2 regions of the Ferrimonas balearica DSM 9799 genome follow, and region 1 is predicted to be linked to the other one. Evidence: riboswitches for the same ligand, from Rfam matches in the RefSeq annotation. Region 1 holds a riboswitch; the other holds the start of a gene.
The links. A riboswitch is a leader RNA that binds a small molecule or an ion and turns the genes downstream of it on or off. The one in region 1 is predicted to bind thiamine pyrophosphate.
Positions count from the first base shown of each region.

Region 2: it holds a riboswitch for thiamine pyrophosphate, as region 1 does, so the genes downstream of both, thiC (phosphomethylpyrimidine synthase ThiC) here and FBAL_RS08085 (TonB-dependent receptor) in region 1, are expected to answer to the same signal.

Region 1 covers NC_014541.1:1,773,622-1,789,123, reverse strand. The annotation lists gene FBAL_RS08140 (DUF1097 domain-containing protein) at 1-368, shown strand, start outside; gene FBAL_RS08135 (winged helix-turn-helix domain-containing protein) at 410-844, opposite strand; gene FBAL_RS08130 (universal stress protein) at 1,355-2,176, shown strand; gene FBAL_RS19555 (DUF748 domain-containing protein) at 2,177-5,098, opposite strand; gene FBAL_RS08120 (SMP-30/gluconolactonase/LRE family protein) at 5,237-6,310, shown strand; gene FBAL_RS08115 (NAD(P)H nitroreductase) at 6,314-6,862, opposite strand; gene FBAL_RS08110 (HvfX family Cu-binding RiPP maturation protein) at 6,942-7,526, opposite strand; gene FBAL_RS08105 (DUF6279 family lipoprotein) at 7,599-8,438, opposite strand; gene FBAL_RS08100 (phosphotransferase) at 8,507-9,322, opposite strand; gene pnuC (nicotinamide riboside transporter PnuC) at 9,315-9,956, opposite strand; gene FBAL_RS08090 (YkoF family thiamine/hydroxymethylpyrimidine-binding protein) at 9,940-10,200, opposite strand; gene FBAL_RS08085 (TonB-dependent receptor) at 10,211-12,343, opposite strand; TPP riboswitch at 12,403-12,504, opposite strand; gene FBAL_RS20440 (hypothetical protein) at 12,583-12,741, opposite strand; gene FBAL_RS08080 (YcfL family putative periplasmic lipoprotein) at 12,908-13,294, opposite strand; gene FBAL_RS08075 (PaaI family thioesterase) at 13,309-13,740, opposite strand; gene FBAL_RS08070 (PaaI family thioesterase) at 13,740-14,237, opposite strand; gene hinT (purine nucleoside phosphoramidase) at 14,234-14,584, opposite strand; gene FBAL_RS20715 (hypothetical protein) at 14,703-14,825, opposite strand; gene FBAL_RS08060 (M61 family metallopeptidase) at 14,988-15,502, shown strand, end outside.
Region 2 covers NC_014541.1:2,268,046-2,283,547, reverse strand. The annotation lists gene FBAL_RS10375 (TDT family transporter) at 1-236, shown strand, start outside; gene FBAL_RS10370 (hypothetical protein) at 320-874, opposite strand; gene FBAL_RS10365 (pyrimidine 5'-nucleotidase) at 937-1,584, opposite strand; gene FBAL_RS10360 (YjjW family glycine radical enzyme activase) at 1,650-2,582, opposite strand; gene FBAL_RS10355 (YjjI family glycine radical enzyme) at 2,576-4,120, opposite strand; TPP riboswitch at 4,374-4,479, shown strand; gene thiC (phosphomethylpyrimidine synthase ThiC) at 4,592-6,532, shown strand; gene thiE (thiamine phosphate synthase) at 6,536-8,122, shown strand; gene FBAL_RS10340 (HesA/MoeB/ThiF family protein) at 8,109-8,867, shown strand; gene thiS (sulfur carrier protein ThiS) at 8,868-9,068, shown strand; gene FBAL_RS10330 (thiazole synthase) at 9,070-9,831, shown strand; gene thiH (2-iminoacetate synthase ThiH) at 9,836-10,948, shown strand; gene FBAL_RS10320 (GTP pyrophosphokinase) at 11,053-11,760, shown strand; gene FBAL_RS10315 (hypothetical protein) at 12,047-12,658, shown strand; gene FBAL_RS10310 (cryptochrome/photolyase family protein) at 12,693-14,231, opposite strand; gene FBAL_RS19950 (DUF2256 domain-containing protein) at 14,228-14,365, opposite strand; gene FBAL_RS10305 (FAD-binding domain-containing protein) at 14,362-15,502, opposite strand, start outside.

The sequences.
Region 1 (15,502 bases):
CCTGGGCTGGCTTCCTTGGCTGTACCAGCTACTTCGCCAGCTCCGATGATCGGCTGATTGGATTGGGGGCCAGCCTGTTAGCCAACCTGACCGGCGTGTTTTGGGCAATGACCATCATCAATGGCAGTGCCTGGCTGGGCAATCCCTATCTGGGTTATGCGCTTACCGGCATCGTCGCCTTTCTGATGTGTGCTCAGGCTCAATTCCGCTGGTTAACCTACATTCCCGGCACCTTTATCGGCGCCTGCGCCACCTTCGCCGCCGAGGGCGATTGGCTGTTGGTGGTTCCCTCATTGGTGATCGGCGGAGTGTTTGGCTTCCTGATGAAGCAGAGTGGGTACGGTCTTAAGCGTGCTCTGACAAAGTAACGGCAGAGCCAGGCTCTGCCGTCATCAGTAGGGAAAGGTCATTATTCCGCTTGAACATCTTCCTCCTCGCTCGAGTTCACAACCCGAACGCGATCATCGTCCACTACCATGATGTAACCCAACCCACGCAGGGTGACAATTCGATAGTGTGTCTTATCCAGAACCTTACGGATCTCGTTGATCAGTACTGGCAGGCTGTTGGCCCCAACTAACCGCCCACCCCAAATAAATTCAGAAAGATCGGACTTATTCAGTGGTTCACCTAAATGAGAAAGAAATACACATAGGGCACGCACCAGATAATTACTGCACTCAATGGGCTTTTCCATACCGGGTACAGTGATACTGGCTCGTTGTTTGGCAACATCGCCGTCAGCATAAAACTGATAATCAAAACCAGCTTCAGCCAACCCGTTTTGATTTCGATTTTCACAAAGTGCGCAATGCAGCGCGTTACATTGGTTGCAGGATTTCATCTACTACCCTCCAAACTGCCATCGCTATTGATGGGCCTTCCATGGCGCTTAAAAGCGCGAAATTTCGGGTAACCTACTGTTATAAATCGAGTTATCTTAGAAGGCGGTGTGACTTACATCCTCATGGCGATGTCATCCATGACACAAGGCGGGTTCCTCCAAGCCACACGCCATCAGCGACTTATCCCAACAAAGTCAATATTCGATTCGAGAAAACAATATCAAAAAATATATTCCAAAATAAAATCCCATTTGTAAGCACTTTGTCAGCAATATCGTGTTCCATCGTTTATTTCTGAATGGCGCTAAACCTCAGCATCAAATTCCAATTTCTGACGCACAAAAAGGGCCAGACATTTGCAGTCGCATGCGCATGGTTTAAATGTCCATTCACCGCGACACAACCGCCTCATTTTTGACCACTACAATTTGACAACATGGGTGCGAATCACGTTAGCTAGCGGTAGGACTCAATGCCTCGTCTGAGGCCGATGGAAGGAGACATAATGCATGAAGATCTCTGAGATTTTAGCCGTCACCCCCCCACCGGAGTGTCTCGGTGACAGTGTCTCTGCGGCTGCCGACCTGGCTTTGCTGTGGCGTGCCGATTTAACCCTGCTTTATCACAACGAACAGCCCCATGATTTGGCGATACTCACCGAGCGGGCCGCACAGTTGGAGGAGCGTGGTATACCCAAAGTGTCACTGCAGGGTGACAACTGGGACAAACTGAGTGAGGTGGTCGATGCCATGCAGAAGCTGGTGCCCTATGACCTAATAATGAAGGTGATGCACCACCGCAATCAGCGCCACACTACCGATTGGCATATGTTGCGGGCCATCCGCGCTCCGCTCTACCTGCTCAATCCGGAGCCGCATCCAGCCCAGTCTCGCATTCTGGTGGCCATGGATCTGGACCATCGCGATGCCCAGGTTCAGCAGCTCAACCTGAAAGTGATGCGATACGCCAAGCTAATGGCGCAAGCCCGTGACAGTGAGATCCATGTTATCTATGCACCGCACCTCTCACGCTTCCTACACGAGCTGGACATCGTCAGCCCGCACCAGGTTGAGAGAGACGCCACCGCCAATTGTGCTGAAGCGATTGCCTGGCTTGAAGCCGAGGGGGTCGACCCGGACCATATCCACATTAAGTCTGGCGATACGGGCCGGGTGATTCGGGATAAGAGTTGCAAGCTGAAAGCCGACACGCTGGTAATGGGTTACTTCAAGCGCTCCGGTGTACTCAACCAGCTGTGGCGCAGCAAAGCCGAACAGATGATCAGCGACCTGCGTTGCCACTTGCTGGTGGTGCCAGCCGATACTGAGTAACTAGCCGGCGGCGTCGAGTTCGAGAACGACCTTGGCGCCGCTTTGATCGAGATTGATCCGACTTTCCCGCAGGAACACCCGTTCCGCCGCCAAACCCGCCTCAACCAACGCAGCCTTGACCGCTTCTCCCCGCGCCGACGCCAGGTTTTTCAGTGCCACTTCATCCGCCGGCTGTGCCTCCAGCAGCTGCTCATACAGCCCTTTGCGCCAGCGTCGATTGCGCTCCTCGTCATCGAGGTCAGGCAGGCGTTCGGCCAACATCTGCTGTTCGGATTGCGCCTTACCCATGCCCATCACGGCATCATAGGCCGCGGCCAATGCCAGCTCAGGCGGCTCGGTCAGGCCACTGCCCTGGGGCATCAGGCGGGCATCCAGCGCCACCTTGGCCAACGCCCGTCCATCGGCGACCGGATCAACCGCACCCTGAGCGGAAAGCACCAGGCTTGGGCGCTGCGACAGCGCTTCTACCAGCCGGGCCATCTGCGCGGTCTGCTCCGGATCCATCTGGCTCTGGCCTGCGGCAAACTGGACGTGGTCCGGCGGATCTTCACCCCCAAGCAGGTTGCCCAGCAAAGCAAAGGGCGAGGTGACAATTTTGGTGATCACGTTACCCAATGCCTTGAAGATCAGGGGGCCAATGGCAAACTCCGGGTCATCCACATTACCGGACACCTGAAGTCCCAGATCGATCACGCCGTTGCTGTCCTGCAACAATGCCACCGCCAGGGCCACTGGCAGACTGGTGGCCTTATCAGAATCGGAGCGCTGGCCCAGCTTAAGCTGGCTGATCACCACCTGATTGCTGCCCTGAAGCTGGTTATCATCCAGTGCGTACTTGAGTGCCAGGTCAAGCTGACCCTGATCGATAAAGTAGCCGGCGTAGGTCCCGGAATAGGGGTTGAGGGAGGTCAGTTCGATGTTGTCGAAGTTCAGAGCCAGGTCCATAAACGGCTTTTCCGCCAGGGGCTGCACCGTTCCCTTTAGCGATACCGGCGCATAACGGTCAACCTGCCCCTGAATATCCACGACGGCGCGGCTCTCCTGTTGAGCATCCAGGCCGCTGATCTCCCCGGTCAGGGTTTCGATGCCGGTCGCAAACTTTGGCGTTAAGGTGTTATCCGCAAAGAAGGCCGAACCATTGGCAAACAGTATCCGCCCCACTGTGACGTCAAAAGGGGCTTCTCCGGTCTGTGGTTGCGCTGGGTCGGTTTGCGCTGGTGCCGGCTGTGCCGTTTCATTACCGCCCTGTTGGTCCTCCTCCACCGAAGCCACCAGGCCGGCGAAGTTGGTGCTGCCATCTTCATCAATAATGATGCGGGCATAAGGCTCATTAAACGCCAGTTGGTCGATCTTCAAGAAGCGCTGGGCCAGGTCAAAATCCAGATGGTTGATGTCCATCTGACCCCACTTAACAAAGTCACGCTCCGCCAGGGCATCCTGAGTCACCAGATTGGCGACACCGATCTCGCCCTGGAAGGTCACCGAGAGGGGGTCGTCCAGGGCGACAGTAACGTCGCCACGGGTCGTCAGCTGGCCACTGTGCAGCTTCAGATTCAGCAGCGATTGCCAGTAGGGAATGGTATCGGTTAGGTCGAAATCATTCAGCGCCACCTCAAATTCACCCTGGTTGTTATCCAGCTGCCATTCCCCATCCAGCGTCAACAAAGCGTATTGATTGATGTGGGTGTCCAGGTCAATGGTCAGCGGTTGAGCGGTGTCGGTACCGAGCGGGCCAACCACTAGAGGAGCCACATCAAACTGCCAGTCCACCGGCGTTTCAGCGGTCTGGTCGGTCAGCGAGAGTGTGGCGTCGGCAAGGGTTAAGCGCTGCAATTGCACTTGCCAGGGTGACGCCGTCTCTGAGGGCGTTTCCGACCCTGACTCTGCTTCTTCAGCGCCGATTGGGGTCAACAGGGTGGCCAGATCGAGCCCCTTGTCGCTGAGTTGGGCATTCACCGCCAACCCTTCAACACTCAGCTCCCCCAGGCTCACCTGTTGCGCAGCCAGATCAAACTCGACGGGCGCCAGAACCGCCTGCTGCATCCGGACCAGTGACGTCTCTTGGTAAACCATATCGAGGTCACGCAGGGTCAACTCGCCCTGCTCTATCCGCAGTTGCAGCTCCGGGTCCAGCGAGAGGTGGGCAGACAGGTTAATGTCGGTCTGCGCGTTGGCGAGGTCAAAGTGGAAATCCTCGGCCAGGTAGGGCCAAAAGCGGGTCAGATCGGCGTTTTTCAGATCCAGCGTCATCGCCAGGTCCAGCGGATCGAAATTCGCATCCAGAGTGATGTTGGCCTGGCCGCCCCCCGGGCCACTTAACCGTAGCGCCAGTTTGTTTTCACCACGGGCCAGGTGGAAGTTCTCCGCCTCAAGGGCAAGGTCGGTCAACTCGGTCGTATGACGCTGGTCCTGCTCATAGCGGATGCGACCCTGTTCCAGCACAAACTGATCGATCGCCAGCTTGGGCAGGCCGCTCGGTTCAGGTTCGGGCTCTGGGGGCGCGCTTTCGGCTTTTGCCAGCAGGGGGGCGAGGGCCTGGTGCCAGTTGTTCTCTTCAGGGCCGCGCTGACGGTAGTCCAGGTAGGGGGCCGTCAGGCTGACGGCCTGAAGCTGCCAATGGCGTGAAAACAGCGAGCGCCACGGTTCAAGATCAACCACCAGCTGCTCAAGACCCGCCAGCGGTTTGCCGTCGTCACCGGTTAAGGCCAGTTTATCGATGGTCACTCGCCATTCCAGCGGGTGAAACCGGACCTGCTCCAGACTCAACTCAGCGGCCATCTCCTGCGCCACCCATTTAGGCGCCTGCCGCTCTATCAGTGCAGGTAAACCCCAGCCCAATGCGGCCAGATATGTCCCGACCGCCAGCGCGACATAAACCGTGATGCGCACGGCACGTCGCTGCCACCAGGTTGCTAATTTCACAGCCACCTCAACCTCGATCTGTTCCTTACAGTGTAGTGTTCCCCGGCCCAAGCGAAAGCGAATGTGGACCGGGGTCGCCCCAGCACAATTTATCCTCTATGTTATCGAAAATCCGATTTTTTTTGCCAAGGAGCGGCAATGAAAGTGCCCGTTTGGTTACTGAGTGTACTGGTTGCTGTTATGGCCTACCTGGCACTTTGGCCGGTGCCGATGTCGGCTCAACGGTGGGGGCCGGTGGATGCGGTTAATTCGGATCAGCTGCCCGGTCCTGAGCCGCTGGATTACGGCCTCACCACACTGCCATTGCCACAAAGCCAGGGGCCCGAAGATGTGGCAGTGAGTCCCGATGGCCAAATCACCACCGGACTGGCCGATGGCACACTGTGGCAGTGGTCTGAAAGCGCGGGATGGCAGATGTTGGGGCATACCGGCGGGCGCCCTTTGGGCCTGGATTACAGTAGCGATGGCACGCTGTACATCGCTGACGCCATCAAGGGCCTGCTGCGCTGGCAACCGGATGGCACGGCGCGAACCCTGTTGACGGGGGACGAGCTCGGCCCATTTGGTTTTGTCGATGACCTCGCGGTGGATCCCCGGGGGCAGATCTACTTTACCGACGCATCCCGGCGGTTTCCGGCACAACGGTTCGGTGTGGCTGATGGCGGCGTTCGTGACCTACTGGCCCACAGCCAAAGCGGCTCACTGTACCGCTTCGATCCCGCCAGCGGCCAACTCGACACTCTGATGACAGGACTGAGCTTTGCCAACGGTGTGACCCTAAGCCACGACGGCAACAGTGTGTTGGTGTGTGAGACCGGGCGCTACCGGATTTGGCGCCATCAGATTTCGGGAAGTCAGGCGGGCCAGTCCTCGATCTGGATAGATGGGCTGCCGGGTTTTCCCGATAACATCAGCCGGGCCGAGAACGGAGGCTACTGGGTTGGACTGGTGGCACCCCGGGACGGGCTGCTGGATGCCCTGGCGCCCTACCCTGCCCTGCGTGATGTGATTCGGCGCCTGCCCGCCGCGCTGCGCCCGGCCGCCAAGCGCCATGGTCAGTTGTTATGGCTCAATGAAAACGGCGCAATTGGGCGCCACTTTGACGATCCTAAAGGCACGTTCGCGTTTATTACCGGCGCAGAGCACGCCGGAGACCGCGTATACCTGACCAGCCTGCATGAGCCAGCACTGGCCATTTTGCCGGCCCCTTAGGGATTAAAGGTGGCGGACGTGGCCCTCCAACGGCGGTAAGGGGCGCGATTCGGTCGGCTTGGCGGGCGTGCCGAGGTAGAGGAACCCGACAATCTCATCATCCCCCTGCACCCCCAGCGCCTCCCGCACCAGCGGGTGCTTAGCGTAGGAGCCGGTGCGCCATACCCCACCCAGGCCCAGGGTGTAGGCCATCATCTGCATCGCCATCAAAGCGCATCCGGCACTGAGGTGCTGCTCAATTACCGGGACTTTGGGGTGCTCTGTGATTTTGGCAATCACGGTGATCACCATCGGAGCGCGGGTCGGCAACAGCCGGGCCCGTGCCAGGGCTTCCCCCTCGGCCCCATCCGCCAGCGCGGCATCGTAATAGATGGCGCCAAGGCGCTCCAGGCCCTGCTCCTGCGCCACCACGAACTCCCAGGGATGCAGGCCGGCGTGGTCCGGCGCCCGGCTGCCGGCCGCCAGGATGGCGTCCAGTTGCTCAGCGGAAGGGCCGGGATAGGTCAGCCGGTGCTGGGAATGGCGATTCAGCAATAACGCTTTGGCGTCCATGGGTTACCTCTCAATCCTTAGAATACCCGCGTCATGCTGGCCCAGCCCCGCGTCAAAATCAACGCCGCGCGCAGCAGGGTTATTGGCGGGAGAGGTAGTAATCCAGGCTGGTGTAGCGTCCGCCGCCCAGGAAGTAGAGCGCCAGCAGCATAACGAAATAGGTGATGGCAAACTCAATGCCGTTGTTGAGAATCACCACGTTGCCGGAACTGGTCAGCCACTCATAATTGCCATGCTCCTGCAGAATTCCGCGGGCCCGTTCCAACTTCTCCGCCGATTCCATGACCCGGTCATTGGCCAGCCATGAGCTGGGATCCGCGATGGCCAGCCAGCCGTTCTGCCAGTGCACCGCAAAGGCAGCCACCAGCATGGTCACCATCAGTGGAATGCACATCAGTCGGGTCAGCCAGCCCAGCAGAAGTAAAATGCCGCCGATCAATTCAGCGCCGATGGCCAGAGCCGCCATCAGTTCGGGCATGGGCAGTCCCAATCCCCAGTCCGGATTACCAAACCAGGCGGCGGTATCAGCAAAGTGACCCGCCTTGTTCCAGCCCGCCTGAATCAGTACCGGCGCCAGATACAGGCGCAGCGCCAATGGCGCCAACCCATCCAGAGCGGTGGTGGCGGAATAGAAGCGTTGCCACAGTTGAATGAGGGTTTGCATGAGTGAGCCCCTGTTTTACTTGAGTTACAGGGCAAGACCGGTAGGTTGCCCTAACGCTTTCAACAGTGTGGCTCAATCTTTGTGGATCAGGTATTCAAGATCCGCCTGTAAATCATCCAGTTCCCGGTTCAGCTTACGGGTTTGCCGGGGCGTCATCTCCGCATGGATGGTGATCAGACCCTGCGCCAGGCGGCGCCGGTTGTCCAAAATTTGGCTCAGGTATTGCTGGCCCTTCAGCTCGTCGGGAGTGACCAGAAGCAGGGTCAGTTCCCGCTTGAGGCGTTCACCATCGGCCCGGTTATAGAGGGCATCGGAAAAATGGGCGATCCAGTCTTCCCGGTACGCCAGCCAGAGCTCAAGGGTGTTGTGTCGATTACGGTTGTAATCGGCAATGGCCGCTTTCTGGGCCGGAGAGAGTTTGCCTATCCATTTGCGCATCGACTTGTCCATGCGCTTGTTGGCGCGCTTGATGCGCTCCTCCAGGGTCATATCGCCGTACTCCTCGCGCAGTTCGGCGTTGTCCTTGTTAACCTGGGCCAGCATCTCCTCGACCTGCTCATCGCTGAACGACTGGATGAGCCTGACCAGGTCCGGCAGCAGCTTGGCAAACAACCGGTACCAATGCTCAGACGCTTCCTGCATGTGGGCCAGCACCAGTTCCTGGTCAAGTGGCTCGGCCAGGTCCCTCTGCAAGCGCTCCAGATGAGCCAGGTACAATGGCAGCTCATGTGCCCGGTGCCAGCGCACCTGCTTGCCGATCATAAAGTCCAGGCTGCTTTCCTGGTCCCGGTTGAGGGTCACATAATCATCGACTTGCCAGGGGATGATCCAATCCAGCCAACCGTAAACAAAACGCGGCGAGCAGCCTGCCAACAGGCCCAGTAACAGCACCACCAGCAGGCACCGCTTCATCGGCACCTCCGGGGTTCACATCCTCTCGCCAGCGTTGCTTCCATGTCGACACTCCCGTTTGAAAACCATCAGGGTAGCCATACCCTTACCTGTTCAAGGTAGTGTTTACGCCATTGAGAGTAAATTCGATCGCTGTGACATCGATCCATTCGCTCTGACCAGGCGGCCCCCAATAATCCATAGAGTGCCATCGCCGCCCGCATGGCGGTCCACTCCTGCTGGTCCGGGCTCAAGCCCCGTTGTATCAGGTATTCCCGCCAAAGCGGAGACGTCAGTCCGGGATCCGTGCCATCCAGCCAGGGGGCCAGATCCATCAAAGGCGAACCCCTGCCCGCGTATTCAAAGTCAATCACACGCCACTGCCCTTTGGAGTCGATCAGCAGATTGCCGCAGTGCAGGTCGTGATGACAGAATCCGTCAGGCAGCTTCGACAAGGCCAGCTGGGCGGCCAGTTGCGGTAACTGCGGCCAATAGTGGCGAAGCGCCTCAGACGGGGTTTCCAGGTACTGCCGGATGCGTACAACCGGATCCACCGGGTTCCAGTGTCCCGGCAGTTGGTGCAACGCCAGCATCAATGCCAGCAGTGGCTGCTCCTGCGGCTGTGACGGTGAACTGCCCGCGTATTGCGACACACTGAAATCGGGCTCCCAGTGGCACAGGGACGGCGCCAGTCCACGCTCAGCGCAGGCGCGCCAGGCCCGCGGCTCCTGCTCCCGGTCAACGCAGAACGCCAATTCCGGGTTGTGCAGGCGCAGTACCCAGTCGCCCGCGCCCTGCAGGCGCCAAAGCCGGTTGCCCAGCCCCCCATCCAGCGGTTGGATCCGCTGCCAGCAAAAGCCCGCCGTTTTCAGGCGGGCCAAGGCGTGTTTCAGTTGTTCAGGCACCCTGAAGCCCCAGGTCCGGTGTGCTTTCACGCTGGTACTGGCTGCGCCACTGGAAGTACGCCACCGTGGCCATCCCCACGTAAAATACGAACAGGGCGGCGGTGAGGTAGAAGCCCTTGGCCAGATAGAGGTAGATGGAGGCAAAGTCGATCACCACCCAGTACAACCAGTTTTCCACCACTTTTCGGGCCACCATCACCGTAGTAACGACCGCAAAACAGGTGGTCATGGCATCCAGATAGGCCATGTCCGCATGGGTGTGGTTGTCCATCAGGTAACCCACGCCCAGCGCCACCATGCCGGTGGCCAAAATGACTGCCAGGTGGGTCGACGCCGACCAGCGCACCAGCGGCAAACCGTCTCCCCGCTGACCGCCGAAACGCCACTGCCAGTAGCCGTAAGCGGCCATCGCCAGGTAGTAGACGTTGAGGACGGACTCCATCAGCAACGCCACTTTCCAGAACAGGACGGTGTAGATCAGGGTGCTGGCCGCCGCAGCGGGCCAGCACCACAGGCTGCGACGCATCGCCAGCAGCAGGTAGGCAATGGCCAGCAACACCGCCACCGCTTCCCAGCCGGAAAGGGCGTGGGCTTCAGAGGCGGCCTGCTGCAGCCAGTCACTCACTGTGGTCAAGGTTGACTCCACCCGGAATGAACTTGCAGACGAACACCCCTTTGCCCCACTGCTCGTGGGCGGCCTTCATCTCGGTGGCGAGCAGCGCCATCACCGCATCGTAATCCCCCAGCAACTGAGTGCTCATACCATTGGTCAGGCGGCGCACCTCCGGATACTGATCAAGGCGTTGGATAAACCACTTAATCACACTCAGATAGTCGTCCTTGAGCGGGTACAGACTGATTTCAACGGCCAATTGCATGGCAGGCTCCTTACAGGTAGTCATAACGGAAAGTCAGGCCAAACTGGCGCGGGTCACCGTAGCGAACGTACAGCTTTTCGGCCCAGCCGTCGTTTGGCTCATTGCCAAAGTAGAAACCGCGCACCCCGTACTGTTCGTCAGTCAGGTTGCGCCCCCACAGATAGAGTGCCCAGTTCTGTGCCTCGTAACCCAGCTTGGCGTTGACCAGAGTGTACGCCTCCGAGCGGGCATCGTGGCTGTCGGAGTAGTAAAACGCGTCCACCCCATTGAGGTTGAGGTTGGTGAACCAGCCATTATCAGCCCGGTAGGTGCCCCCCAGGGTGTACTGATAGTTGGGGGCATGGGCCAGTTCGCGGCCGGACAGGTCGGTAAAGGAGCCGTCAGCTTCCGGCAGCAGGTAGGTGTTATAGCGCGCCTTCAACAGACCCAGGGTACCGTAGATCTCCAGTTGACGAGTGGCCTGCCAGTTCACGTCCAGCTCCAGGCCGTAGTTCTCGGATGCACCGGCGTTGTTGGTGTACAGGAAGAAGCGCTGAGGGTTGTCCGGATCCTGCAGCGAGGCTTCCACCTGCTGGTTCTGACGATCCATGTAAAACAGCGCCAGGTTGCTGTTCACCGCACCATCAAACCAGCGGCTCTTCAGGCCCAGCTCGTAGTTGTAGAGGGTTTCGGACTCAAATTCGGTTTGCCCCTCCAGCACCGGTGGCAGGCCCATATTGAAACCACCCGCTTTGTAGCCCCGTGCCAGGCGCACGTAGGCACGATGGCCCTCAGCCAGGGCACGGCTGGCAGAGAGGTGGCCACCCCACATGGTCTCTTTCGGGTCAAAGCTTTCGCCGGCATCATCGGCGTAGTCGCTCTGGCGGTATTCGACACGCAGGCCAGCGGAGAGCTCCCAGGCGCCGAGGGTGGAGTCCAGCTGACCGAACAGCGCCGTATTGGCGGCTTTGTAGTCACTGATCAGGAACTGGTCCGGGAAGCCGTTGTAATAGCTTTCCAGATCGTTGTGCTCTTTCAGCCGGCTGTAGTAGACCCCCACCAGCCAATCGGTGGTGCCAGCAAAGATGCGCCCCGCTTCGCCGGAGGCAAAACGCACCTCCTGGCTGATGGTGTCGCGCTTGGCGGATTTGTCCCAGTAGTAGTCGTAGACGCAGGGCTCGCTGCCCACCACGTTCCAGTTCTCGTCGTAGACCGGGCAATCCAGTCCCGCCCAGTAGTCGGAGTTGGACCAGTCACCGTCGTAGGCGTGCTGGGTGCGGCTGTTGGCGTAGCTGGTGATGGCGGTGAGGTTGACGGCCTCAGAGACTGCCCAGTTCAGCTTGAGCGACGCGCCATTGGTGCGTTGGCTGTCAACGCCCGGCTCGTCGGTGCTGGTGGTAAACCCGTTGTTGTCGAGGGTCCAGACGTCGTAGCCGTTATCCAGATTAGCGTGCAGGAAGGTCAGGTCGGCCTGGAAGGTGTCGGTGGGCAGCCAACGCAGTTTCGCCCGCACAGTGGTTTCGTCACGGGCGTTGGTGTCGTCGCGGTCGAGATAGGCGTTGTAGCGGTAACCATCCTGCTGGTGATTCTGCACCGCCACCCGGTACAGCAGTTCACCGTTATCGTCGGCCGCACCGGACGCGTAAGCGCCCACGGTCAGCTGGTTGTCTTCGCCGACGCTGATCTCGGTGCCTGCCTCAAACAGTTCGGTGGGATCATTGCTTTTCAGGTAGATCAGACCCGCCAGCGCGTTGGCGCCATAACGGGTGCCCTGCGGCCCGCGCAACACTTCCAGCTGGGACAGATCAAACAGGCTCGCCGCCATGCCGATGCCGGACAGGTCGATGTCATCAACGATAAAACCAACAGAGCTGTTGGGCGCCCCCTGATACTCCTCCTGCTCACCCACACCGCGGATCTGGAAATAGCGCGGGCGCGAGCTGCCACCGGACCAGTTCAGGTTGGGAATTCGGTGCAGGGCATCCTCAAAGTGCTCTCCCCCTTCGTCCTCCAGCTGCTGCGCATCCAGCACGGTGGCGGACGCCGGCAGTTCCGCCAGCGATTGGCCTCGGAAGTCGGCCACAACAGTCAGGGTTTCCATCGCCTCTTCTGCGGCGACGGGGAGAGCGGCCAGCATGGCCAGGGAGAGCAAAGAGCGTCTCATGTCCGTATCGATTCTCTTGATTGCAGGTCAAAACGATCTGATCCGGACGACGGTAACGGGGAGCCTGGGCGCGCCATTCCTACGCCGGTATTAACCGGATCAGGTTCAACGGGTTCCCTCAGTGGAGGATCTCAGTGCGTGGCACACCCCGTGGCGCAGCGGAGTATATCCAAAAGCGGCGGGTTTTGGGACATCAGACACAAAAAAGCCCGCCAATCGGCGGGCTTTCGGAAAGCGGGTTACTTATTCCAGAGCTTTGGCTCGGTCTCAGTACGGTTGTAGTCGTAGGCCAGATAAGCCCAGTAGGCGATCCCCACGGTCAGGAAGGTGCTGATAACACCAGACAGCAGCGGGGTGGAAAACATCACGGGGGAGATCTCGAGGAACATGTCGGTCATGGCATTTCTCCAGAAAACAGCAAAAGGGTGGGCCCAATACCGTGCAATCGTCCGTGAGGGCGGTTGAATTGGCTGCCATTCTAGCGGAAATGCCAACAAAAAAACCGACAGACATCACAGTCACTGCCGGTTTTAAATGGCCAATTGTAAAGGAGTTTTTCCAGCTCTATTCGTCCGTAGCTCGACGGACATATATCTCGAATTCGGTGGCCAAAGTAGTCGGAGCGACTGCCGTAACCGGGCGACGCTCGCCACCATGCAGGTTAACCGGTCGCCAACTCATGGCATCGGGTTCCACCGGCACGCCACTGGCGTCATAGAAGGTGAATTTGTACTGCAGGTAGCGGTCGGTGCTGACCCGGGAGATCAACACCGCCGAGGCTTGCAAGCGTTCGCCCTGGTAGCCTTTCTGCACCTGCTCGATGCTGACTTCACGGGCGACGCTGCTGGAATCAATGCGCAGCTCGGACCGGTCGGAGCGGGCCGCAACGCCCGCCGTAATGGAACTGCACCCCGTCAGGCACAGCAGTAATACCCCTATCCACGCTTTCATCCTTGCCTCCTATCCTAGTCGATCAGGAAGTGTGCCCTCGCGGTCGCTATGGGCTGCTTCCGATTGGTTTGCCAGCAGCTGACACTCACATTGGCCACGCGTCGGCCCTGACGGGTGATCTTACACTCACAATAGGTCTCGCGGGCATAGCCTGCACGCAAATAATCGATGGAAAAGTCGACAATTTTAGGCACCCGGGTGGTCTGCATCAGCACCATCAGCTGCAGAATCGCTGACATCTCCATAAAACCGGCAATCACCCCACCGTGCAAGGCCGGTAACATCGGGTTGCCCAGGTTTTGCTCCTTGGCGGGCAGACGGAACACCATCTCGTCGCCAAAGCGCTCACACTCCATACCGATAAAGCGGGCATAGGGCACCAGATCCAACAGCCGACCGTAATCGTTGTCCGCGTTGGCTTCCTTAAGCAGTTGCTTTAAGTCCATTACTCCCCCTTCAACGCCTGACGGAAACTGTCCGTCATCAGCTCAGGACCGATGCGCATAAAGGAACCCACCGCCTGGGCAATGGGGTCATCCATGGAGTCCTGGTAGGCGATGCCGCGGGTAAAAGCGACCGCACTGGTGAGCTTGAAACACTCGGCAAAACCGTACACCGGCTTACCGGGCTCAGCCGCCTTCATGTAGTCAACCCGCAGGTCCAGGGTCGGACAGAGCTCAATCTCGCCGGAGGCTTGAGTCACCGCACACACCACCGCGGCACCGGAGGCGGTATCCATCAGGGTCGTGATCACCCCGCCGTGGAGTACGCCGGTATCGGGATAACCCACCAACTGTTCGTTGTAGGGCAACTCCAGCAACACGTGGTGCTCACTGCCTTCGAGGGTTTTCACCCCCAGTGCGCGGCACTGTGCCAACTGCTCAACAAAGCGGCTGGCCAGTCCGGTCAGGGGGAAAAATTCGCTGTTATCCGGTCGCATCATGAGGCCAACATCGGTCCGAGTGCGCGGCCGCCCAGCAGGTGCATATGCACGTGATACACCTCCTGACCACCATGACGGTTGCAGTTCATGATCAGGCGGTAGCCGTCTTCATCAATGCCCAGTTGCTTGGCCAGCTTGGCGGCCACGGTAAACAGGCGGCCCAGCGCCAGCTCATCGTCGTGGGTCACGTCGTTGACGGTGGGGATCAGGTGGTTGGGGATCAGCAGAATGTGATGCGGTGCCTTGGGTTGAATGTCCTTAAAGGCGGTGACCAGATCGTCCTGGTAGAGGATCTCGGCAGGAATTTCGCGACGGACAATCTTGGAGAACAGGGTTTCTTCGGCCATGAAGGGCTCCCAAATCAGGCTGTAGTAAGACAGCTGTTATTATACGAGCCTCGCACCCGCAGGAAAAATGGCAGTGATGTCATCCGCTTGATTGCCGGGTGTCGCCAGCTTTACAGCGTCACTGGCGACGCCGTCGGCGGGCCAGCCGTTTCTGCTCTCGCCAACCACGCCACAAACCAAACAGACAGAACAGTCCGTACAGCACCAGCATCAGCATAAAGGGGCGAAACAGGGTCAACATCCACGACTCCAGCCTGATCAAGTGCAGGCAGCATACGTCCGGCCCCACAGAAAAGACGGGATCCCCATCACATTCAGTCGCCTGAGGATCGAGGCTGACAACCCATTGATTGCCCCGTTACAATCGCCAACAGGAAAACGACCAGGAAGGAAGCAGTCCCTGATGATCCACTACCAGATCCAACCGATTGACCCCAACGCCCACCTCTTCGCCGTCAGCGTTAGCGTGCCTCAGGCCGAAGCCGGCCAGCGCTTTACCCTGCCCGCCTGGTTGCCCGGCAGCTACATGATTCGCGACTTTGCCCGTCATCTGATCGGCGTACGCGCCCAGCGTCCTGATGGCGAGCCTCTGGCGCTGAGTCAGTTGGATAAGCAGACCTGGCAGTTGGACCATGCCAGTGGTGCGGTGGAGCTGCACTATCAGGTGTACGCCTGGGACCTCTCAGTTCGTGGCGCCCATCTGGATCAGACCCATGGCTTCTTTAACGGCAGCAGCACCTTTGTTGCCGTGGTGGGGCAGGAATCAAATCCCGTCAAAGTCACCCTGCTGGCACCGCAAGGCCCGCAGTACCAGAACTGGCGCGTGGCCACGGCGATGCGCGAAGCGGGCGCTGAGCGTTACGGTTTTGGTGACTATCAAGCCGATAACTACGACGAGCTGATCGACCACCCGGTTGA
Region 2 (15,502 bases), 490 kb from region 1:
CCTGGTGGGCGTTTACCTTTCCGGTGGGCACGTGCGTAACCGGCACCACGCAAATCGCGCTGCATACGGGACTGCCGTTGTTCGAGTGGGCTGCGGTCCTGCTGTTTGTCGGGCTGCTGTGTGCCTGGCTGACTGCGGCTATCGGCACCTTGAGAGGGTTTCGGGGGCACCAGGTTCTGCATGCCCCGGCAAGGGCGCCGGAGGTGGCGTCGAGGAAAAATCTGGACGATTCCTGATGGCCAGGCCCATCACCGGCCTGAATAGAAAACGCCCCCATAAGTGGGGGCGTTTTGGTGCACTGTGCGCAGAGTCGGGGCGATCAACGCGGCTTGCGGCTGCGCCACTGCATCACCCGCTCCTGAAAGGTGAGCATGGGCTGAGGCACCCCCTCGGCGGTGCCCTGGGCCATCAGGCCGGGATGGCGGGCCACCACGGCATCCAGAGAGTGACGTTGTCCTGGCGCCACATCGACCATCATCAGGTGCATCCCCTGAGCGATCGCTTTGTCAAAGCTGTCGATGCGATGGTGCGGGTGCTGCAGGCCAATCAGGCCACCTTCCCAGGTACAAAAGCCAAGCACCAGCGCGGCAAACATCCAGATCGGCACCCAACCCAGTTCTCCGACACCCCACCAAAACGCCAGAGCCAGCAATGCCATCGCCAGCCCGGCGCCAAGCTGGAGGCCCCGCCAGGCGTAATAGAGCAGGTCATAGAGCATCAGGGAGGACACCGGCAGCAGGTGGAAGCGCCGTAACAGGGTTGGGTGGCGGCTGTGCACGTGGATCTGGGCTGGACTCAATCCCTGTTTTTCCAGCTGCCGCTCCACCAGTTGCAGCTCCCAAAGGCTGGTGCTGAGGTAGTAGTGGCGGATCATGGGGCCCTCCCGCCCAGGCAGTGGTAACTGCAAGGGTAGTCGATCCGGACGGGAGGGGGGGCTCAGGCGCGGTTGAGGCGGCTGAGGAAGTCGGTCAGGTCTTCGGTGCGGTAGCAGGCGTCCGGATTGGCCAGGTCATGACGGTTGACCAGAACCGTGCGCATCCCCATGGTGCGGGCGGTACTCAGGTTGTCCGGCTGGTCATCAAACATCACCGCGCTGTCGGCGTGAAAACCAAAGTGATCGCAGATGGTTTTGAAGGCGTGGGGGTGGGGCTTCATCTGAAAATCCACCTGCTCAACGCTGAACAGCCCTTCGAAGCAGTGGCTCAGGCCCAGATGGTCGAGCAGTCGTTCGGCGTAGGCGCGGGGGGAGTTGGTAAAGAGGATTCGGCGTTTCTCGGTAGCCAGCAGTTCATCGGCCAGCTCTGGTACCCGCGGCAGCGCATCCAGGGCGACATCGTGGGCGTAATGGGAGAACGCTTCCAGGTCCACTTCCGGGTGATGCAGTTGCAGGCCGCGCAGGGTGCCTCCGTACTGTTTGTAGTAGCGTTGGCAGAATTCGTGGGCGTCGGTGGGGGTCAGGTCAAACTGGCGGGCGACAAAGTCGCGCATGCGCTGGCCAACCTGGTCAAGGATGCCGGATTCCGGTGCGTAGAGGGTGTTGTCGAGGTCAAACAGATAGACGTCACGTTGCAGCAATGGTGACACGATGGGGGAACTCCTGTACTGCGGGGGCGAGCAAGGTTAACAGTGCCCCCGTCAGCTCGCAAGGGTCAGGGCGCGGCGTTGATGCGGGCGTCGATGCCCTGTTGCTGCAACCGGCTGGCCACTTGTTGCAAGCGGAGTTCGGTGGTTTCAGCCCACTGGCGGGCTTGCTCCCGAACGCCGTGATGGCGGAAGCCGTTAAGTTTCAGCGGTCGCTGCCCCGGCAAGGCTCGGATAAACGCGGCCAGGGCATCCAGCTCGGCATCGCTGTCGTTGTGGTGCTCGATCAGCAAAAACCGCAGCTCCGCCAGCTTGTCCTGCTCTGCCAGCAATCGGGCACTGGCCAGCACCTTGGCATTGTCGCGACCGGTGAGGGTTTTGTGCAGTGCCGGATCCATCGCCTTAATGTCCAGCATCACGCCATCGGCATGGGGCAGCAAACCGTCCCAATGCGCCCCATCGGTTAAGCCGTTGGAGTCGATCAACAGGTTAAGGTGTGCGCACTCCGGGTGCTGTTTCAGCTGTGCCATCAGCGCGCCAAGAAAGCGGTGCTGGAGGGTGGCTTCACCGCCGGAGAAGGTCACCCCATCCAGCAAGGGGGCGTGGTCGGCGATCTGTTTCACCAGACTGGCGACGTCATGGCGACGGGCATATGGGCTGCCATTGCGGCCACAGTGCGGCAAACAGCTTTCGCAGTTCTGGCACTGCGGCGCGCTGTGCGCCAGCTTGCGCTTGCCGTTGACGCTGGCGTCCACCAGGGCGCCGTTCGGGCAGTGGGGCACACAGTCGAGGCAGTGGTTGCAGTGGCCGATGGTGTGCGGGTTGTGGCAACTGGGGCAGTTCATGTTGCAGCCCTGGAAGAACACCACCATCCGGCTGCCCGGCCCGTCAACACAGGAGAACGGCAGGATGCGGTTAACCGGCGCCTGCAGGGCGGGCGCCGTCAGTTTGCCAAAGCGAAGGCCGGTCTGAGCCGGCCCCATCGGTTTCAGGCTTACCACAGGTTGGTGGGGTTCTGTTCGTGGTTCAGGGTGCGGGCCTGGCGAGACAGGATCTGACCCACGTCCACCGCCTCCAGTCCCAGCGCCGTCGAGGTGTGACGCTCCGCCTGCTGACGGTACTTCTCAATGTCGGACTTTTTCACCAGAAAACCGGTGACCCGAACCAGATCGCTGTCGGACAGGTTGGCGGTGAATACCCGCATGCCGAGGCGGAAGCCACCCTTGATCAGGCGGGTCAGTGCGTCGGGATTGCGGCGGATGGTCGGGTCAAATCCAAGGATGTCACTGACCCCGGCCTGGAAGTAGGTGTGCATCCGGGCGGTGGCGCGGATGTAGCTGGCCGGGTCCGGCTCTTCACCGATCGGAATGCGGGTGCCGGCGGTCTCTTCGGTGTCGCAAGAGATGCCGGACTGGGCGTGCAGCATCACCTTGTTGTCCAGGCAGTGCGGGAGGCGGATCGCCTCAACCGCTTCGGCGTAGGCAGCGATGATGCGCTCGGCCAGCACATTGGCTTCCTCATCCAGGCCGTAACGACCGGTTTTGCCCTGAGCCGCCATCAGTTGGTTGACCAGTTCGGCGGTGCCGTAGATCCCAAACATGGCGGTGAACTTCGCCGGGTCCAGCAGACCCTCCTGACAGAGGAAGTGGTGGCGGTAGAACTGGGTGTCTTCCACCAGCGCATTGATGCGGTGTGCCAGGCCACGGGTCATCAGGTCAACGCAGCGGGGCAGGGCGTTGGCCAGGTAGTCCTCCACCGTGCCATCGCACAGGCCAAAGGAGACCCGCAGATTCAGGCGCAGCAGGGTGTGGGCACCGCCGCCCAACGGCAGCGAGTTAAAGCAGCTGACGTTGGCGTAGTCGCCCTCGAAGTCACGGGCGATGCGCTCATGGTTGGCGATGTGGGGCTTGTTGCAACGGATGATGTTGTCGGTCAGTTGCTCAAGCAGATCATCCGGCGTGATCCCCTGCTGATAACGGAAGGTCAGGTTGGGCACCGCCTGCGCCAGTTCGGCGTCGATGCGCAGCAGAGAGCGGCCAACACGGCTGTCCTGCGGACCCAGGTTCACGTGGGCAAAGGAGTCCGGCACGATGCGGTCGATCATCTGCCAGAAGCGGCGCAACTTGCGGTAGAGCTGCTCGTCGCTCAGTTCCGCGGCATAGGGTTCCAGCAGGGTGTCCAGATGGCCCAGGAACACCGGGTAGGTGGTCACCGACGGCACGTGCTGATAGAGGATAGTGAGCAGGTGCAGGGCGTCATCGAAATCCTCTGCCGGCTCAAGTTCCAAAAAGGCGCTGCCCTGGTTCAGGGTGACGGCGTAGTCCGGCAGGGTGTAGCGCGGTTTAAAGGGCGCCGCCGGTTCAAACATCTCGTGCAGCAGGCCACTGCTGACCGCCTCGGCCACCTCGTCGTCGTAGGCGCAACCGGGCAGGGCGGCTTCCAGTCGCTGGTACAGGGCCAGCTGCTTCTGGGCCGGAGTCAGGTTGGTTTGACGCACCAGTCGGGCGGCGTCGTCCAGTAGGGTTTGGTAGGCGGACATCGGACTTCTCTTTTCGGTTCCGTTGCTGGGCGCAGAGGGCGTCCCATCGGGCGTTTGCAGTGTAGCAACCGGTTCGAATATTCTCTTCTCCAACGCGCCGGTTCTGGGAGCCATGCCGCACTTTTTCAAAGGCTTGGGCTGAGCGCCTGGCACCAATCAGTGGCTGGCTTCTCTTTGGTTTTTAGGCGGAGTTATGGGTGAGGCTTCGCCACTGTTCCGAGTTGTATTGGCCGGATGATGTTGCCATACTGCCCCGGTCTTGTCGGAGTGCCCAGTTGAATGGGCTGAGATCGCGAAAGCGGGATCCGTGGAACCTGAACCGGTTAGTACCGGCGTAGGAAAACAAGCAACGCCCCCATTGGCTCCTCGGCCAGTAATCGAGTTAATCACGCACTCGTGGGCGCTCAAATTGTTCGCCAGCAGGCTCACGTCCGACAGGCAATTTTCCATAGGGAACACTTGGAGATTGCAATGTCGACTGACACCCCCAATAACGGCCTTTCCCGCCGTCAACGCCGCGATGCGGCACAGCACTATCTGGATAACCTGCAGGGAAACCCGTTTCCCAACTCCCGCAAGCTGTACCTGACCGGCTCCCGCCCGGACATCCGTGTCGGCATGCGCGAGATTGACCAGTCGCCCTCGGTCATCGGCGGTGACCAGCACAACCCCATCACCCGCGACAACGAGGCGATACCGGTGTATGACACCGCCGGGCCCTACAGCGATCCCAACGCCAATCTGGACGTGCGAGCGGGCCTCAAACCGTTGCGCCGCGACTGGATTCTGGAGCGGGAGGACAGCGAAACCCTGTCCGGTGCCAGCTCCCACTTTACCCAGCAGCGCCTGGCCGACGGCGGCTTCGACCACCTGCGGTTCGAGCAGCTGCCCAAGCCTCGTCGGGCCAAGCCGGGACGCAACGTGACCCAGCTTCACTATGCCCGTGCCGGCATTGTCACCCCCGAGATGGAGTATGTGGCGATCCGGGAGAACCTGGGGCGGGAGCGGATCCGCAACGAGATCCTGAAGCGGACCCACCCGGGTCAGAGCTTCGGCGCCAACCTGCCGGAGGCGATCACCCCGGAGTTTGTGCGCGACGAGATCGCCCGTGGCCGCGCCATCATCCCCGCCAACATCAACCACCCGGAAGCGGAGCCGATGATCATCGGCCGTAACTTCCTGGTGAAGGTCAACGCCAACATCGGCAACTCCTCCGTCAGCTCCTCCATCGAAGAGGAGGTGGAGAAACTGGTATGGTCCTGCCGCTGGGGCGCGGACACTGTGATGGATCTCTCCACCGGCCGCCATATCCACGAAACCCGGGAGTGGATCATCCGTAACTCGCCGGTGCCCATCGGCACGGTGCCGATCTATCAGGCGCTGGAGAAGGTGAACGGCGTGGCCGAAGACCTGACCTGGGCGGTGTTCCGCGACACCCTGATTGAGCAGGCCGAGCAGGGGGTGGATTACTTCACCATCCATGCGGGCGTCCTGCTGCGTTACGTACCGATGACCGCCGAGCGGGTCACAGGCATCGTCTCCCGCGGGGGCTCGATCATGGCCAAGTGGTGTCTCTACCACCACAAAGAGAACTTTCTCTATGAGCATTTCGATGAAATCTGCCGCATCTGTGCCCAGTACGACGTCTCACTCTCGTTGGGGGATGGCATGCGCCCCGGCGCCATTGTCGACGCGAATGACCGGGCCCAGTTCGCCGAGCTGGAAACCCTGGGTGAGTTGACCCGTATCGCCTGGCAACACGATGTGCAGACCATTATCGAAGGCCCGGGCCATGTGCCGATGCACCTGGTGAAGATCAATATGGAGAAGCAGTTGCAGGACTGCATGGAGGCGCCGTTTTACACCCTGGGCCCGCAGATCACCGATGTAGCACCGGGCTACGACCACTTCACCTCCGGCATCGGTGCCGCCATGATCGGCTGGTACGGCTGCGCCATGCTCTGCTACGTCACCCCCAAGGAACATCTGGGTCTGCCGGGCAAAGAGGACGTCAAGCAGGGCCTGATCGCCTACAAGATTGCTGCCCACGCCGCTGACGTCGCCAAGGGCCACCCGGGCGCTCAGATCCGCGATAACGCGCTGTCACTGGCCCGCTTCGAATTCCGCTGGGAGGACCAGTTCAATCTGTCGCTGGATCCGGAAACCGCCAAAGCCTACCACGATGCCACGCTGCCCCAGGAGAGCGCCAAGGTGGCCCACTTCTGCTCCATGTGCGGGCCCAAGTTCTGCTCCATGAAGATCACTCAGGAGGTGCGCGACTACGCTGCCGCCAATCCGGAGGCGTTGATCGAGATTGAACAGCTCGACGCCGATGCCGGTATGGCCGCCAAGGCGGAGGAGTTCCGCCAGAGCGGTGCGCAACTCTACTCAAAGGTTCAATCCGAGGCTTAAGCAATGACGCAATCAGACGGGGCAGCGGTATCGCCCCAAACCCTGGGCAAACCGCCCATCGTCTGGACCATCGCCGGCAGTGATTCCGGCGGCGGTGCCGGGATCCAGGCGGACCTGCTGACCATGCGCGACCTCGGTGGCCACGGCTGTTCGGTGATCACCTGCATCACGGCGCAAAGCTCCGTGGCGGTGGACCACGTTGAAGCGGTGTCGGTCAAGGGGATGCTGGCCCAGCTCGATACCCTGTGGGCCGACTTGCCGCCCCAGGCCATTAAGATTGGCCTGCTGCCGGGCCCGGCCCATATTGAGGCACTGGCGGACTGGTTTGCGGCGCATCAGGCCGGGTTACCACCGGTGATTCTGGACCCGGTGCTGGTGGCCAGCTCCGGCGGCATGCTGAACGTCTGTGAAGCCAGTGACCAGTTCGATGCGCTGCTGCCCTATGTCGAAGTCATCACCCCGAATGGCGATGAACTGGCGGCCCTGACCGGCATGGTGATCGATTCCCCCGCTGCGGTGGTGGCGGCCTGCCAACAGTTGCATCAACGGGGCGCCCGGGCGGTGCTGGCCAAAGGCGGCCACTTTGACCATCTGCATCCGGGCCGTTGCGTGGACTATTTCAGCAGCGCGGCGTTGACCACGCTGTTCGATGGCCCCCGCATCGCCACCCAACACACCCACGGCAGCGGCTGTACCCTGGCTTCCGCCCTGGCGACGGTGCTGGCTCAGGGCTACGTGATGGAGGACGCGCTGGCAGTGGTGCGGGCGTACCTGCATAACGGCCTGATGGGCGCCGTGGCATTGGGCGCCGGGCCGGGCCCGCTGGCCCGAACCGGTTGGCCGCAACGGCTCGACAGTTTCCCCACTGTGCCCCTGCCGGGCAGTGAACTGGCCCGGGCCTACGGCCTGGAAGCCAGCGTGCAACTGCCGCAGCAGCCCTTCGCCCGTTGTGATGTTTCGGCCCTGGGGATCTACCCGGTGGTGGACAGCGTGGAGTGGGTGGAACGTCTGCTGGCACTGGGGGTGAAAACCCTGCAGCTGCGCATCAAGGACAAGTCACCTGAGGCGGTGTCAGCGGACATTCAACGGGCGATCGTTTTGGGCCATCAGCACCAGGCCCGCCTCTTTATCAATGACTACTGGCAACTGGCCATCGAGCACGGCGCCTACGGCGTGCATCTGGGTCAGGAGGATATGGAAACCGCCGATCTGGCAGCGATTGAGCGCGCCGGACTGCGCCTGGGGCTGTCCACCCACGGCTATTACGAGATCCTGCGGGCCCATGCCCTGAAGCCCAGCTACATCGCCCTTGGCCACATCTTTCCGACGCCCACTAAGGAGATGCCCTCGGCCCCGCAGGGGTTGGCGCGCCTCGGTCGCTATGTGGCGTTGGTGCAGCCCCATTGTCCGGCAGTGGCCATTGGCGGCATCGACGTCTCTCGCGCCTATCAGGTGGCACAATCCGGCGTCGGCAGCATCGCCGTGGTGCGCGCGGTGACCCAGGCCGATGACGTTGCCGTGGCCCTGGCGCAACTGCAACAGGCCTTTGAATCGGCCCCCACCCTGGAGTCCGTCGATGCTGAGCGATAACGACTATCTGCGCTTCGGCCGCCAACTGCTGATGCCACAGTGGGGCGAGCCGGGGCAGGGGCAACTGGCTCGACAACGGGTGTTGCTGATCGGCCTGGGTGGCCTGGGCTGCCCGGCACTGCAGTACCTTGCTGGCGCTGGGGTGGGGCAGCTGCGTCTGGTGGACGCTGACACCGTCTCCCTGTCCAACCTGCCTCGACAAACCCTCTACCGACCGGATCAGGTGGGTGAACTGAAGGTGACCGCGGCGGCGCAATGGGTGGCGGCGCACAACCCCGGTCTGAGCGTGGAGGCCATTGCCGGGATGGCGACGGCAGAGCGCCTGCCGGCGTTGCTGGAACAGGTCGATGTGGTGCTCGATTGCACCGACCAACTGGCCAGCCGGCATGCCATCAACGCCGCCTGCGTGGCGTGGGGCGTGCCGTTGGTGAGCGGTGCCGCCATCGGCTGGCAGGGACAACTGATGGTGATCGACCCGGTGAACACCCCTGCCAGCGCTTGTTTCGCCTGCCTCTCAGACCCCAATGAAACAGCGACTCCGGACTCCTGCCAGCAGGCCGGAGTGGCGGGGCCGGTGGTGGGCGCCGTGGGCACCCTGCAGGCGTTGCTGGCGCTGCGCTTGTTGTTGGGGCAGCCGGTTCAGACCGGTCTGCATCGTTTTGATGGTTTGCAGTTTCAGTGGCAGCGCTTTGAGCTGTCTCCCGTTGCCGAATGCCCGGTATGTAGCGATTCGCGGAGTCTCTAGATGAAGAACATTATCCTCAACCACCAACCGCACCAGACCGACGCGACCACGCTGGCGGCGTTGCTGGCCAGCCTCGGTCAGGACAAGCCCGGTGTGGCGCTGGCGATCAACGGGCAGGTGGTGCCGCGCCGGCACTGGCCTGAAACCGAGTTAAACGAAGGCGACCGCCTTGACCTGTTTTCCGTGATTGCCGGAGGCTGAGATGCTGACCATTGCTGATAAAACCTTTGAATCCCGCCTGTTCACCGGCACCGGCAAGTTTGCTTCCGATGCCCTGATGCAGGAAACCATCGCCGCGTCCGGCTCGCAACTGGTCACCCTGGCGCTGAAGCGGGTGGACCTGGGCGGGGGCCAGGGCGACATCTATTCCCCGCTTAAGGCACTGGGTGTGAACCTGCTGCCTAACACCTCTGGTGCCCGCACCGCTGAGGAGGCGATCTACGCGGCGCAGTTGGCTCGGGAAGCGCTGGGCACCCGCTGGCTGAAGCTGGAGATCCATCCGGATCCCCGCTATCTGCTGCCGGATCCCATCGAAACCCTGAAGGCCGCCGAAGTGCTCTGCGCCGAGGGTTTTGTGGTGTTGCCCTACTGCCACGCCGACCCGGTGTTGTGCAAGCGTCTCGAAGAGGCGGGGTGCGCCGCCGTGATGCCACTGGGGGCGCCGATTGGCTCCAATCAGGGGCTGAAAACCGAGGCTTTCCTGCGCATCATCATTGAACAGGCCAGTGTGCCGGTGGTGGTGGATGCGGGTATTGGCGCCCCCTCCCACGCCGCCTGGGCCATGGAGCTCGGCGCCGACGCTGTGCTGGTCAACACCGCCATGGCGGTGGCCGGTAACCCGGTGGCGATGGGGCGTGCCTTTAAACAGGCGGTCGAGGCCGGGCGAATGGCCTACGAGTCGGGCCTGGGAGCGGTATCGGCCCAGGCGGACGCCACCAGTCCATTGACCGGCTTCCTGGGGTGATGCGATGAGCTTCTACACGCTCTGGCAGCAGCAGGACTGGGACAGTCTGGCGCTGCAGATCAACAGCAAAACCGAGGCGGATGTGCAGCGGGCGCTGGCCAAGCCGAGACGGGACTGGCAGGACTTTCTGGCGTTGATCTCGCCGGCCGGTGAGCCGCTGCTTGAATCGCTGGCCCGGCAGTCACAGCGGCTGACCCGCCAGCGTTTTGGCAACACCATCGGCCTGTATGTGCCGCTGTATCTGTCCAACCTTTGTGCCAACGAGTGCGATTACTGTGGCTTCAGCATGAGTAACCGGATCAAGCGCCATACCCTCGACGAACGGGAGCTGGAAGCGGAGCTGGCCGCCATTAAGCGGATGGGCTTTGACAACATTTTGCTGGTGACGGGAGAGCACGAAACCAAGGTAGGGATGGATTATTTCCGCCGCATGGTGCCGCTGGTGAAAGCGCGCTTTCACTACCTGCAGATGGAGGTTCAGCCGCTGGCGCAGGGCCAGTACGCGGAACTGAAACGGCTGGGACTGGATGCGGTGATGGTGTATCAGGAAACCTATCACGCCCGCACCTACGCCAAACACCACCTGCGCGGCAACAAGACCGATTTTCGTTTCCGGCTGGAAACCGCTGATCGGTTGGGCCAGGCCGGGATCGACAAGATTGGCATTGGCGCGCTGCTGGGGCTGGCGGCCTGGCGGGTGGAAGCCGCCATGGTGGCGCTGCATCTGGATTACCTTCAGCGTACCTACTGGCGAAGCCGGTATTCGGTCTCCTTTCCCCGGTTGCGGCCCTGTACCGGGGGGCTGGAACCGGTTTCCCCGGTGGGGGAGCGGCAATTGTTGCAGCTGATCTGTGCCCTACGCCTGTTTGCCCCGGAGGTGGATCTGTCGCTGTCGACCCGGGAGTCTGCCCATTTCCGCGATCACGCTTTTGCTCTTGGCATCACCACGGCATCCGCGGCGTCCAGCACCCGCCCCGGCGGTTATGCCGAGCCCAGTGATGACCTCGAACAGTTCAGCATTGACGATGGACGCTCAGCGCAGGCGGTGGCTAAGGCGCTGTCAGACCGCGGGCTGCAACCGGTCTGGAAGGATTGGGAGCGGGCCTATTCCGGCTAGGAGATGGCATAAGGCCAGGCAGAGGCCTGGCCGTTGATGTAAATCAGGGTTTCGTGGCGGTTCCGGCATACACTCAGGTGAGTGATTTCGGGAAGGATTTGGCCATGACTCAGTCTGAGCACAAGCGGGTCAGCGATGCGGAGCAGGCGAGGGCGGCGTTGGTGTCGTACTTCAGCCGTGTTGGCGATGAACTGGAACAGGTTCGGGCGCTGTTGCAGCTTCGCCTCGAACAGCTGGCGTTGGCCTATTGCCGTCGTCACAACCTGCCCAGGGAAGCGGTTTTGGTGACCACCCGGGTGAAAAGCCTGGCCAGTGTACTCAACAAGCTGGCCCGGCGAGGCTGGCCGCCATTCAATGACCCAACCGAGGTGATCACCGATATGATCGGGGCCCGGGTGGTGTGCTGGTTCGTTGATGACTGCCACGCCATGGTGACCCTGGTGGCCTCCTCAAAGCATTTGTCACTGGATGCCGAGGTGGAAAACTACATCGCGCAACCCAAGCCCACCGGTTACCGCGCCATCCACCTGTTGGCCAGAGTCAGTTACGACAGTGTGCAGGGAACCGAATCCGCCGCTCGCATTGAGCTGGCGGAACAGCTGTGTGAAATCCAGATCCGCTCTAAATTGCAGGATGCCTGGGGCGACATCACCCACGAGTTTCACTACAAAGCCAAGGGGCGCGGCATCGAGCAGCGGCAGCATGAACAGGCACTGGCGGCCATTGCCCGACGTCTGGCGGCCGAGGATGAAGCGCTGATGCAGATCCGCAATGCCTACCAGAAGCTGGCGGCCAACTCAGACTCCGATTAGCAGGTGTTATCCCCGGTGCCCTGAGCTGGCGCAAAATTAAGAGCCATTACTCTAAATGCCTTTGTCTCCCTTGTAACCCGGTCTCTGCAGGTTATTGAACTGGGGGGCTGCCATTCCGGACAATTGCTGCCACTTTCATTGGTGTTAACAGCACAGTGAGCTCGCCAATCCTCGGTTTGGGCTGTCTCCACTCATGGCGGCATTCTCGGGGCGGTGACGTCTCGCGCCGCGGAGACTGTGACTCAGTGAAGCCGATTCCCGTCGTCGCCGTAAAGGAACACTCCGGATGTCTATTGACCCAGTTGATATCGGGCTTCGCCTGCGCGCGCCGATATCGCAACTCAACCCCCTTATCACCTCAGTCGCCACCGACCACTTTACGGTGGTCGAGCTGCGCAGTTGTCATCATCACCGTTGTCATGCTTGCCTGGTGTCGCTGCCCAAATCGGTTGCTACCAACGGGTTGGACGCGTCAATCCTGCTGATGAACCGCGTGATGCAGTTGATGGAGAAGGGGGCGGCACAGTGGCAGATGAGCGAAACTCGCCGTGACCGGATTATTGGTTATTGGTGTACCGGATTCAGTGCGGGAAAGCTTGGCCATCCCACGGTAGCTGAGATGACGAAGCGTCTTGACGAGTTGCTGCTCATTATCTCTTCTGCTGGGCTCTCGACTCAGGCCTGTGTCGTTTGCCGCCCGAAATTTTCCATCAAAATCAATGGGCGAAAAATGGATGTTAGCGAAGCCGCACCTTACCTTAAACCGCCCACTGTTGAGGCCGCGATGGCGTTGAACTTCCACCATAATGAGGTGGATGTGCTGTTTGAAACCCAGCACAGTTACGGCCTGTTTTGCTGGTTTACCCCTTCTGCCAGTGGCGCTGACCCGACCCGGTAAGCGGCCCCGGGGCCGCCGTTATCACCCGGCCTGACTACAGCGAATCGATGTGCTCAAGGCACCAGTTGGCACGGGCCAGCACCGCATCGCGTTGGGACTGGGGCTGATTATCCCAACTGCGATACACCATACCGATGCGGGGATTTCGGGCCAGCTCCCGATCATGCCGGTCCATAAAGTGCCAATACAGGCTGTTGAGCGGGCAGGCGTTCTCTGTGGTTTTGGCTTTCACGTCATAGTGACACTGCTGGCAGTAGTCGCTCATCTTGTTGATGTAGTTGCCACTGGCGGCGTAAGGCTTGGAGGCCAGCAGGCCGCCATCGGCGTACTGGCTCATGCCGCGGGTATTGGGCAGCTCCACCCACTCAATCGCATCGATGTAGATCCCCAGGTACCAGGCGTCGACCTCATCCGGGTCGGCCCCAATCAGCAGGGCGAATGTACCGGTTACCATCAGCCGTTGGATGTGGTGCGCGTAGGCGTACTCCAGTGATTGGCTGATGGCGTGATGCAGGCAGGCCATCTTGGTGTCGCCGGTCCAGAACCAGGAGGGCAGCGCACGGTGGGCGGCAAAGTGGTTTCGCGTCTCATAGCCGGGCATATTGGCCCAGTAGATGCCGCGCACGTACTCCCGCCAGCCGAGAATCTGCCTGACAAAGCCCTCTATCTGGGCCAAGTCGATCCCGTCGTTTTGTTTAAAGGCGCGGATGGCGGCGTCCAGCACCTCCATGGGATGCAGCAGCTTGGTGTTAAGGGCAAACGATAAACGGGCGTGAAACAGGCTCCAGCGATGGGGTGCTTGTCCGGTCAGGGCATCCTGAAATCGGCCAAACCCGGGCAGGCAGTGGTGGCAAAAGTGCGCCAGCAGCTGTCGGGCCTGCTCCCGGTTTACTGGCCACAGTAGCGGCCCGCTCAACGTGCCGATGGTGTCTACCCGGTGGCGGCTAAGCCGATCAATGATCTCATCCACCGGGTTGGCAAACAGCAGTGGTTGGGGAATCGAGTCCCAGTCCCCGGGTTTCAGCGCATGGCGGTTCAGGGGGTCGTAGTTCCACTTTCCCCCCAGAGGCTTGTTGCCCTCCATCAACAGGTCAAACCGCTGCCGCATCTTTCGATAGAAGGTTTCCATCCGGTGCGCTTTGTCCCGCTGGAAATGGCGGTCGATCTCATCAAATGGCAGGAGAAAATGCTCGGTATCACAGGGCTGGCTGGGGACGGAGAGCGACATATCCGCCAGCTGAGCCAGCAACCGATACTCGTCGGGCCGCTGGTACTCCAGCTGCAGGGCGCCGGTCTGGTCTATCTGTTGTTGCAGCAGAGCAGGCAGGTCATCAACACCGGCGGTGTCGTCCAGGGTCAGATAGCGAACTCGGTGTCCGTCCTGACTCAGCGTTTCGGAAAACGCCTTCATGGCGGCAAAAAAGGCGCACACCTTCTGGATATGGTGGCGTACGTAGCCGGTTTCCTGGTGCAGTTCGGCGATGAGGTAAAGCACACCGTCGTCCCGTTGTCGAAACCAGCTGTGGTCGGCATTGAGTTGGTCGCCCAGAATCAGGCGCAGGGTATGGGTCACGTTGCACTCTTCCTTGCGTTTCGGTGTCGCCGGCAGCGTTCTGAACAGTAGCGCACTTCATCCCAGCATCGCGCCCACTTTTTGCGCCAGCTGAATGGCCGATGGCATACCGCACAGATCTTTTCCGGTTTCATGCTTTGGGCCGGACATGTCGGGCGAGGATACGTTGACCCTCTTGTTGTACATCCGGTCGTGCGCGCCATTGCCACAGTAACTGGCGAGCTCTTGGTCCGGTTTCCGACAGGTCAATGATAGGACTGGGGTAATCCCGGCCCGGCTCAAACTCATACAGCAGGTGTTCCATTGGGGTCAGTTGCCAGGGGGTATGCCGTACCGGCACCGGCAGCCGGGCCAGTTCCGGACAAAATGCCTGGATAAACTGCCCGTCGCTGTCCTGCTCCAGGCTTTGTTTCACCGGGTTATAGATACGAATGGTGTGGATGCCGGTAACGGCGGCCTGCATCTGGAACTGGGGGTAGTGAATGCCCGGCTCGAAGTCGAGAAAGAGCCGGGCGAGATGGTGCACGCCACGGCGCCAGTCGATCATCAGGTGGTGGCAGAGAAAGCTCACCAGCATCGCCCGCATGCGGAAATTGAGGTAGCCGGTCTGGTGCAGCGCGCGCATGCTGGCATCCACAAGGGGGTAGCCGGTTTGCCCGTTTTGCCAGGCCAGTAGCCGGGCATCGCTGTCGGCGTCCTGATGGTAAGGAAAGTGACGGTAGGCCTGGTTGATCGGCCTGCCCTCCATGGCGCATTCCGATTCAAATTTTTGAATAAAGTGATCCCGCCATTTTAACCGGCTGGTCAAGGCCCGCCGTGCCGGACGCCAATCTGGCGTGTCCGCGTCCTGCCGAAGCCGCTGTATCACCTGTCGTACACTCAGGTTGCCCCAGGCCAGGTAGGGTGAGAGCCGGGAACAACTGGTGCGGCTGTTGCCGGGTTGGCTGATATGGCGGTGGTAGTCCCGGCCACGCTGTGCCAGAAAGCCATCAAGGCAATCGCGGGCGGCGGACTCGCCACCGGGCTGAAACCCCTCGGCCGCTGAGCGCCAATCCGCAGGGATGGTTTGGTCCGGCAGATGGCACCAGCGCACCCGCGCCCAATCAGGCTCTGCCGTGGGCTGCGCCATGGTTTTACGCCAATGGCCGTCCCAGCCTCGTCGGTGGTTTAAGCCCCGCTGGACCGCGCCATTGGGCCACTGATGCCAGGGAACGCCGTTGTCATCACACCACCGACTGACGGCCTGGTCGCGCTCAAAGGTGACGCTAAGT